DNA from 2 places in the Acetobacterium sp. UBA5834 genome. Region 2 is predicted to be linked to the other one. Evidence: riboswitches for the same ligand, from Rfam matches in the RefSeq annotation. Region 2 holds a riboswitch; the other holds the start of a gene.
What was found. Region 2 has a riboswitch for thiamine pyrophosphate ahead of thiC (phosphomethylpyrimidine synthase ThiC). Riboswitches for the same ligand answer to the same signal wherever they lie in the genome.

Region 1 (3,420 bases), on a different contig from region 2:
AAGTGCGTCGATTGGGATGGGGATGGCGGTCACTTCGGTGATGACGCTGAGTTCAATGCTGGCCTGGGTGGTATACAATTTTGTGCTGGTACCACTGAACCTGACCTTTATGACAACAGCGGTATTTGTCTTGCTGATTGCCAGCTTTGTTCAGCTGCTGGAAATGGTTATCAAAAAACAGGCACCAGCTCTTTATAATATGTGGGGCATTTATCTTCTCCTGATTGCCACCAACTGCGTTGTTTTGGCGGTGCCGCTGCTTAACGCCGAATCCAGTTTTTCGTTCTTAAAAAGTGTAGTATATGCGGTGGGTTCGGGCCTGGGTTTTGCGCTGGCGATTATTTTAATGGCCAGCTTAAGAGAAAAACTGCGGCTGGCCGATGTCCCCAAACCACTGGAAGGACTGGGCATTGCCTTTATTCTGGCGGGGATGCTGGCCCTGGCGTTTACCGGTTTTTCCGGGATGATCACATTGTAGAGGAGTGACAGAGATGGAAACAGCACTATTAGTTGTCATTGTAATGTCTGCAATCGGATTGATTTTCGGTCTGATTCTGGCATTTGCCGACAAAAAATTCTCAATTGAGGTGAATCCGCTGATTCACATTGTCGATGACATTTTGCCCAAAGGTCAGTGTGGTAGCTGCGGTTATGCTGGCTGTCTGGCTTATGCCGAGGCCGTGGTGTTAAACCCGGAGGTGACCCCCAATTTATGTATCCCCGGGAAAAAGCCAGTGGCTGATTTGGTGGCGGAATTAACCGGAAAGTCGGCGCCGGAAATTGAACCGCAGATTGCCCAGGTGCGCTGTAAAAATACCATTACCCATGCCATCAAAAAATACAATTATGCTGGGGTGGAAGATTGCATTGCCGCCAGCCTGATTCAGGGCGGACCCAAGGGCTGCGAATATGGCTGCGTCGGTTTTGGCACCTGTGTGCATAGTTGTCCTTTTGGGGCGATGACCATGGGTACGGATCATCTGCCCTTGGTGGATGAAAAGAAGTGTACCGGTTGTGGCAAGTGTGCCACGGTTTGTCCCAAGGCGATTATTCATATGACGGCCATCGGGGCTCCGGTGGCGGTGCTCTGTAATTCCCGGGACAAGGGCGTAATTGCCCGCAAACTGTGTTCGGTGGATTGTCTGGGCTGTGGACTGTGCACAAAAAGCTGTCTGTACGATGCCATCACAGTTGAAAATAATCTGGCGGTGGTTAATCCGAAAATTTGTCTGGAAAAATGCAGTAATCCAACTTGTCTGGAAAAATGTCCAACCGGAGCAATTTATGATTTGAGACAGTAAAAACTGCAAAAAAAAACAGCCGGTCCGAATGACCGTGCTGTTTTTTTATATTAGGAATGAAAAGAAAAAGAGGAGATGTTTATCTCTAGTGTTTATCTTAGGCCTTGAACCTTTAGCCAAACTTTGAAAGAGGTTAAGTTTAAGTTAAATTAAGAATTCAATGGCTGCTTCAAACTGTCAAATCGGACTGGAACCCCGTTGACAAAAATCAAGTGATATGATAACCTTTATCACAATTAAAGAGTTGGGGAGCTTATGCATTTAGGCTGAGAGGAAGTAAATCGCTGCTTCGACCCATGTACCTGATACGGATAATGCCGGCGTAGGGAATTTATGTCAAACTGCTGTGCATTCGTGTACAGTTTTTTTTGTTTAAATCAGGAGTGTCACGATCAGGAAAGAGAATTTTATTAGTGGAAAGAGGTAAGCTTATGTTAAGAAAAATCCTGGAAAATGTCAGGAATCAGCCGCCGCTGGTTCATTCCATCACCAACTATGTGACCGTGAACGACTGCGCCAACATCGTGTTGGCCTGTGGTGGGGCCCCGATTATGGCTGACGATATCAATGAGGTGGAAGAAATTATTGCCATTTGCAATGCCCTGGTCATTAATATCGGCACCCTTAACGAACGGACGGTGGCATCAATGATTAAGGCTGGGAAAGAAGCCAACCGTCTCGGTCGGCCGGTAATTCTCGATCCGGTCGGCGCTGGTGCTTCGACACTGCGGACGGAGACCGTCTTTACGTTGTTAAAGGAAGTACAGTTTAGCGTGATCCGGGGCAATGTCTCGGAAATCAAAACCATCGATTCAGGTAGCGGCACCACCAAGGGGGTTGATGCTGATATCAGTGATGCCATCAGTGAAGATAATCTGGACGGGATGGTTGCTTTTGCCAAAGCCCTCAGCCAAAAAACCGGGGCGGTTATTGCCATCACCGGCGCCATCGACATTGTCGCCGACAGCCAGAAAGCCCTGGTGATTCGCAACGGTCACCCGATGATGTCCCGGATTACCGGCACCGGCTGTATGCTGACCACGGTGATTGGCAGTTATTGTGGCGCCAATCCTGATGATCTGCTGCTGGCTACCGCCGCTGCCGTCAGTTGCATGGGCCTGTGTGGCGAGCTGGCCTTTGCCAGGGTTGCGGCTGAGCAGGCCGGAACGGCATCCTTTCGTACCTACCTGATTGACGCCATGAGCCGAATGGATGCTCAAACATTAGCAGGAGGAATCAAGATTGAAACTCGATAAGCAGGCAATGTTACTTTATGCGGTTACTGACCGCAGTTGGCTGGGTGATCAAACCCTGGTGGAGCAGGTGGAAGAAACCTTAAAAGGTGGGGCTACTTTTATTCAGTTGCGGGAAAAAGAGCTGGAAATTGAGGACTTTATCCGGGAAGCCCGGGCCATTAAAAAACTGACCGATGCCTACAAAGTTCCCTTTGTTATTAATGATGCCGTTGAGGTGGCTCTGGCAGTGGATGCCGATGGGGTACATGTTGGTCAGGACGATATGGATGCCAGAGAGCTTCGAAAACGGATCGGGGATAAAATCATCGGTGTTTCGGCGGATACGGTGGAGCTGGCATTAAAAGCCGAAGCCGATGGTGCCGACTATATCGGAGTTGGGGCCATCTATGCCACGGATACCAAAACCGATGCCACGGTGGTGGCTTTTGAAACGATTGCGGCGATCTGTCAGGCAGTATCGATTCCGGTGGTGGCCATCGGCGGGCTTAACGAAACCAATATTCATTGCTTAGCAGGCACGGGAGTGGACGGGGTTGCCCTGGTATCGGCGATTTTTTCAAAAGCCGATATTCGCAAAGCAACCCGGGAACTTCGACAATTATCTGAGGCGATGACCAGGGCATGAATCAGGTGAGTATAAACACGGAGGGGATCATCTTTGATCTGGACGGTACCTTGATTGACTCGATGTCAGCCTGGGAAAACATTGGCAGTGATTTTTTAAGAAAACACGGGATTGCTCCCCCGGATGATTTAAATGAGACCATCAAAACCATGAGTTTTGCTGAATCGGCCCGGTATTTTATTGAAGTTTATGGGATCGCCATGACCGAAGAACAGGTGGGGGATGAAATTAATGGGAT
Region 2 (3,420 bases):
GCTCAGAGAGTGAGGCACTGCCAGTTCCGAAATTGATGACCAGCGGGTCGACTTGAACGGGTTCATTGCCAGCTTTGATATCCAGATTGGACTGGGAGATGAATTCCCGACTGAGATTTAATTGCAGATCGATATTGATCTGTCGGCCATCGGCAGTTGTGACGGCTGCCTGGGCCTGAAATGACGTGCTCTGGGCTTCATAGTGGGTGACACTCTGATGGTATTCAAAGCCACCACTGGCAGGAACGCTGTTGCGGGGTTGTGCACCGGCTAAACCCTGAGCCCATCCGGCGGCAGCACTCAGCAGTGAACTCCGGGTGGAATAGGCACTTTGGATCGCCTGACTCATTTTCGGGTCTTCCAGAGTGGCTTTTTTGGGCACCACAAATCTGATTTTTTTCTTGGTCAGTGCCTCAATCATCCGTTTTAGCAGGGTCAGCTGTTGTTCTTCCTTACTGGTCAGGGAGGAGGTTTCCTCCTCTTCGGCTGGGGCCGCCGATAGTGGCGCCGGGTTGTTTAACTGCAGATTTTTAGCCGCTTCTGATATTTCAAGGGTATCCATTCCCTTTGCTGAAGAAATGGTTGTGGTTGTCGTTTTAGAGTTGCCCTGAGCATCCCAGCTACGCAAGGATTCGACCGTTTTGGTGGCTTCCATATAACTGCTTTGGCTGGCCATTGTAACGTTTGAACTTTCGATTTTCATAAATCCACCTCCATGTTTTTACGAAATGATTACGCCAGAAATAGACGCAATCCGCTAACATGGATATCGGCTGATTAAGAAAAAAGATAAGCTAAAATTGATCAAAAAACGAATAAAGTTGATTAATTCTCAGCGTGCAGGGACACGGTTTGACCATCCAGAATCATATTGGTGGTGCGCACGGCACACATTTTCCCACACATCGAACAGCTGTGTTTTTCTTCGGTGGGGGTGCTCTCATAATAGGCCTGGGCTTTTTCGCCATCGATGGCCAGCGCAAACATGGTTTCCCAGTCAATCTGGCGCCGGGCATCGGACATTTTATTATCCCAGTCCCGGGCCTGGGGAATGCCTTTGGCAATGTCGGCGGCATGAGCGGCAATCTTGGTTGCGATGATACCGTCCTTGACGTCATTGATATCGGGCAACCGTAAATGTTCGGCTGGCGTCACATAACAAAGAAAATCGGCGCCGTTGGCAGCAGCGATGGCACCGCCAATGGCGGCGGTAATATGATCATAGCCTGGAGCCACATCGGTGACCAGCGGACCGAGGACATAGAAGGGGGCATTGTGACACAGCCTTTTTTGAATAACCATATTGGCGGCAATCTCGTTGATGCCCATATGGCCCGGGCCTTCAACCATTACCTGAACGTCTTTAGCCCAGGCCCGTTTGGTCAGATGACCCAGTTCAATCAGTTCGCTGAGCTGGGAAGCATCAGAGCTGTCGTCAATACAGCCCGGGCGCAGGGCATCCCCCAAGCTGATGGTGACATCAAACTCCCGGAGGATTTCTAAAAACTCGTCGTAATATTCATAAAAGGGATTTTCGTTGCCGGTCATTTCCATCCAGGCAAAGATCAGTGAGCCACCCCGGGAGACAATATTGGTGCGTCGACCCGACCGCTTAAAGGCTTCCACCGCCCGCTTATTGATTCCGGCGTGGATGGTCATAAAGTCCACCCCTTCTTCGGCGTGGGCCCGAACCACCCGCATGAAATCCTGGGCGGTAATCGCCTGCAGATCTTTTTCCAGGTAGCCGATGGCATCATACATCGGAACCGTACCGATCATTGCCGGCGACAGTTCAAGCAGCTGCTTTCTAAAGGTATTTGTTTTTCCATAATTACTTAAATCCATAATCGCCTCGGCCCCAAATTTCAGGGATAGTTTGACCTTTTCCAGCTCCAGACTATAATCGTTGCAATCCCCGGAGACCCCCAGGTTGACATTGATTTTGGTTTTCAGACCAGTACCGATGCCTTCCGGCGAAAGCGAATGATGTCGGACATTGGCCGGGATGGCAACCTGACCACAGGCGACCAAAGCCATCAGTTTGGTCACATCGAGGCCTTCTTTTTGGGCCACGGTTTTCATTTCCGGGGTGATAAGCCCCTTTTTTGCCGCCTCCATTTGGGTTTGGTAATTTTTCACAAGCGTTTCCTTTCTGATTTAAAATCTGGGGTAATAAAAAAGTGCCTTCCACAATAGGAAAGCACCAAACGTACGTATTAGAAATTAAGCCAAAACGCCTTGCCTCCCTACGTTAGTATTAACTAACAGGTTCAAAGGGTCAGGTTTTAACCTTCTCAACAATAAGTCCCCCCGCAAAAAATATTTAATTGTCAGCATTATATCATGGAAAATGAAAATGTCAAGATGTAAGAGCCGATCGGGCTGTTTGCGAAATAAGTGCCCCCAGGGGGACTATACCAACAGCACGGCCATAAGTGCATTTTTATCGGGTGTCCCCAAAGGCCTGTTTATAGCCCGGGGATCAGGTCAAAAATTGCAGTGGTATTTACAAATAGGGACTGTCATTTTTGTTTGATTATTGTTATGATAAGGTTAAGATCGATTTTAAGGATAAAAGCGCCGGTATACGGATACAATCAGAAAATGGCAATGCTAACGTTTAATAATTGTCGGATGTGTCAGAAAGAAATCAATGAATAACGTGAGTGTTGATTTTGAACAAATTACTGTTGCCGATAAAATGAAAACGATTGACAAATAAAAATGGGTCATAGAAGAAGACCGAGATGGTGTCAGATGAAATTAAAATATAAAACAATTATAATCGCCCTTTGCAGTGCTGCAGTGCTTCTGGGGGTAACCTACGGAATTTTTTATTGGGTTTTTTACGGCTATGTTGATGATGCCCAGCAAAATCAGATGGATAAGGATTTTGAAATGGTTGAGGCGATTATTGACAACGAAAAAGAAAACTTTAATAGCATTTTGAAGGATTGGGCCTATTGGGATGATACCTATAATTTTATCAATGATCATAATCCGGATTATGTGACCGTCAATCTGAATGATGAGACCATGGAAAACCTGAGTTTAAACATGATGCTCTTTGTCAACCAAAGCGGTGTGGTGGTTGGCGCTGACGATTTTGACCTGACCGCAGAACAGACAGCGGCGTTGATCGAAAAAATAACCCAGAATAACTTTTATACCGGGCTGCCGACTGATGAAGCGGATGTCACAACGCGTCTGATGATGCTGGAGGGACAGCCTTATTTAATCGCCTCCGGGCGGGTTAACAATTCCAATCATAATGCGGTCAGTAATGGTAGTCTGGTGATGGTCAGAACAGTTGATGACGAAATGATAGCGTACATTGAATCCTTAACTGGCGTCAATGTGGAATTTAGAGAAGTAGGAGCAGCCGCCACCATTCTCGAAAACCAAATTATCAAGAGAGAA

Region 1: another riboswitch for thiamine pyrophosphate. It lies ahead of thiM (hydroxyethylthiazole kinase); the one in region 2 lies ahead of thiC (phosphomethylpyrimidine synthase ThiC).

The regions. Positions count from the first base shown of each region.
Region 1 covers NZ_DJGY01000037.1:30,752-34,171, forward strand. Annotated here, with positions in the region: gene B3F51_RS08055 (electron transport complex protein RnfA) at 1-478, shown strand, start outside; gene rnfB (RnfABCDGE type electron transport complex subunit B) at 492-1,301, shown strand; TPP riboswitch at 1,537-1,647, shown strand; gene thiM (hydroxyethylthiazole kinase) at 1,733-2,557, shown strand; gene thiE (thiamine phosphate synthase) at 2,544-3,182, shown strand; gene B3F51_RS08075 (HAD family hydrolase) at 3,188-3,420, shown strand, end outside.
Region 2 covers NZ_DJGY01000012.1:39,256-42,675, forward strand. Annotated here, with positions in the region: gene B3F51_RS02680 (hypothetical protein) at 1-703, opposite strand, end outside; gene thiC (phosphomethylpyrimidine synthase ThiC) at 826-2,118, opposite strand; TPP riboswitch at 2,226-2,322, opposite strand; gene B3F51_RS02690 (HD domain-containing phosphohydrolase) at 2,758-3,420, shown strand, end outside.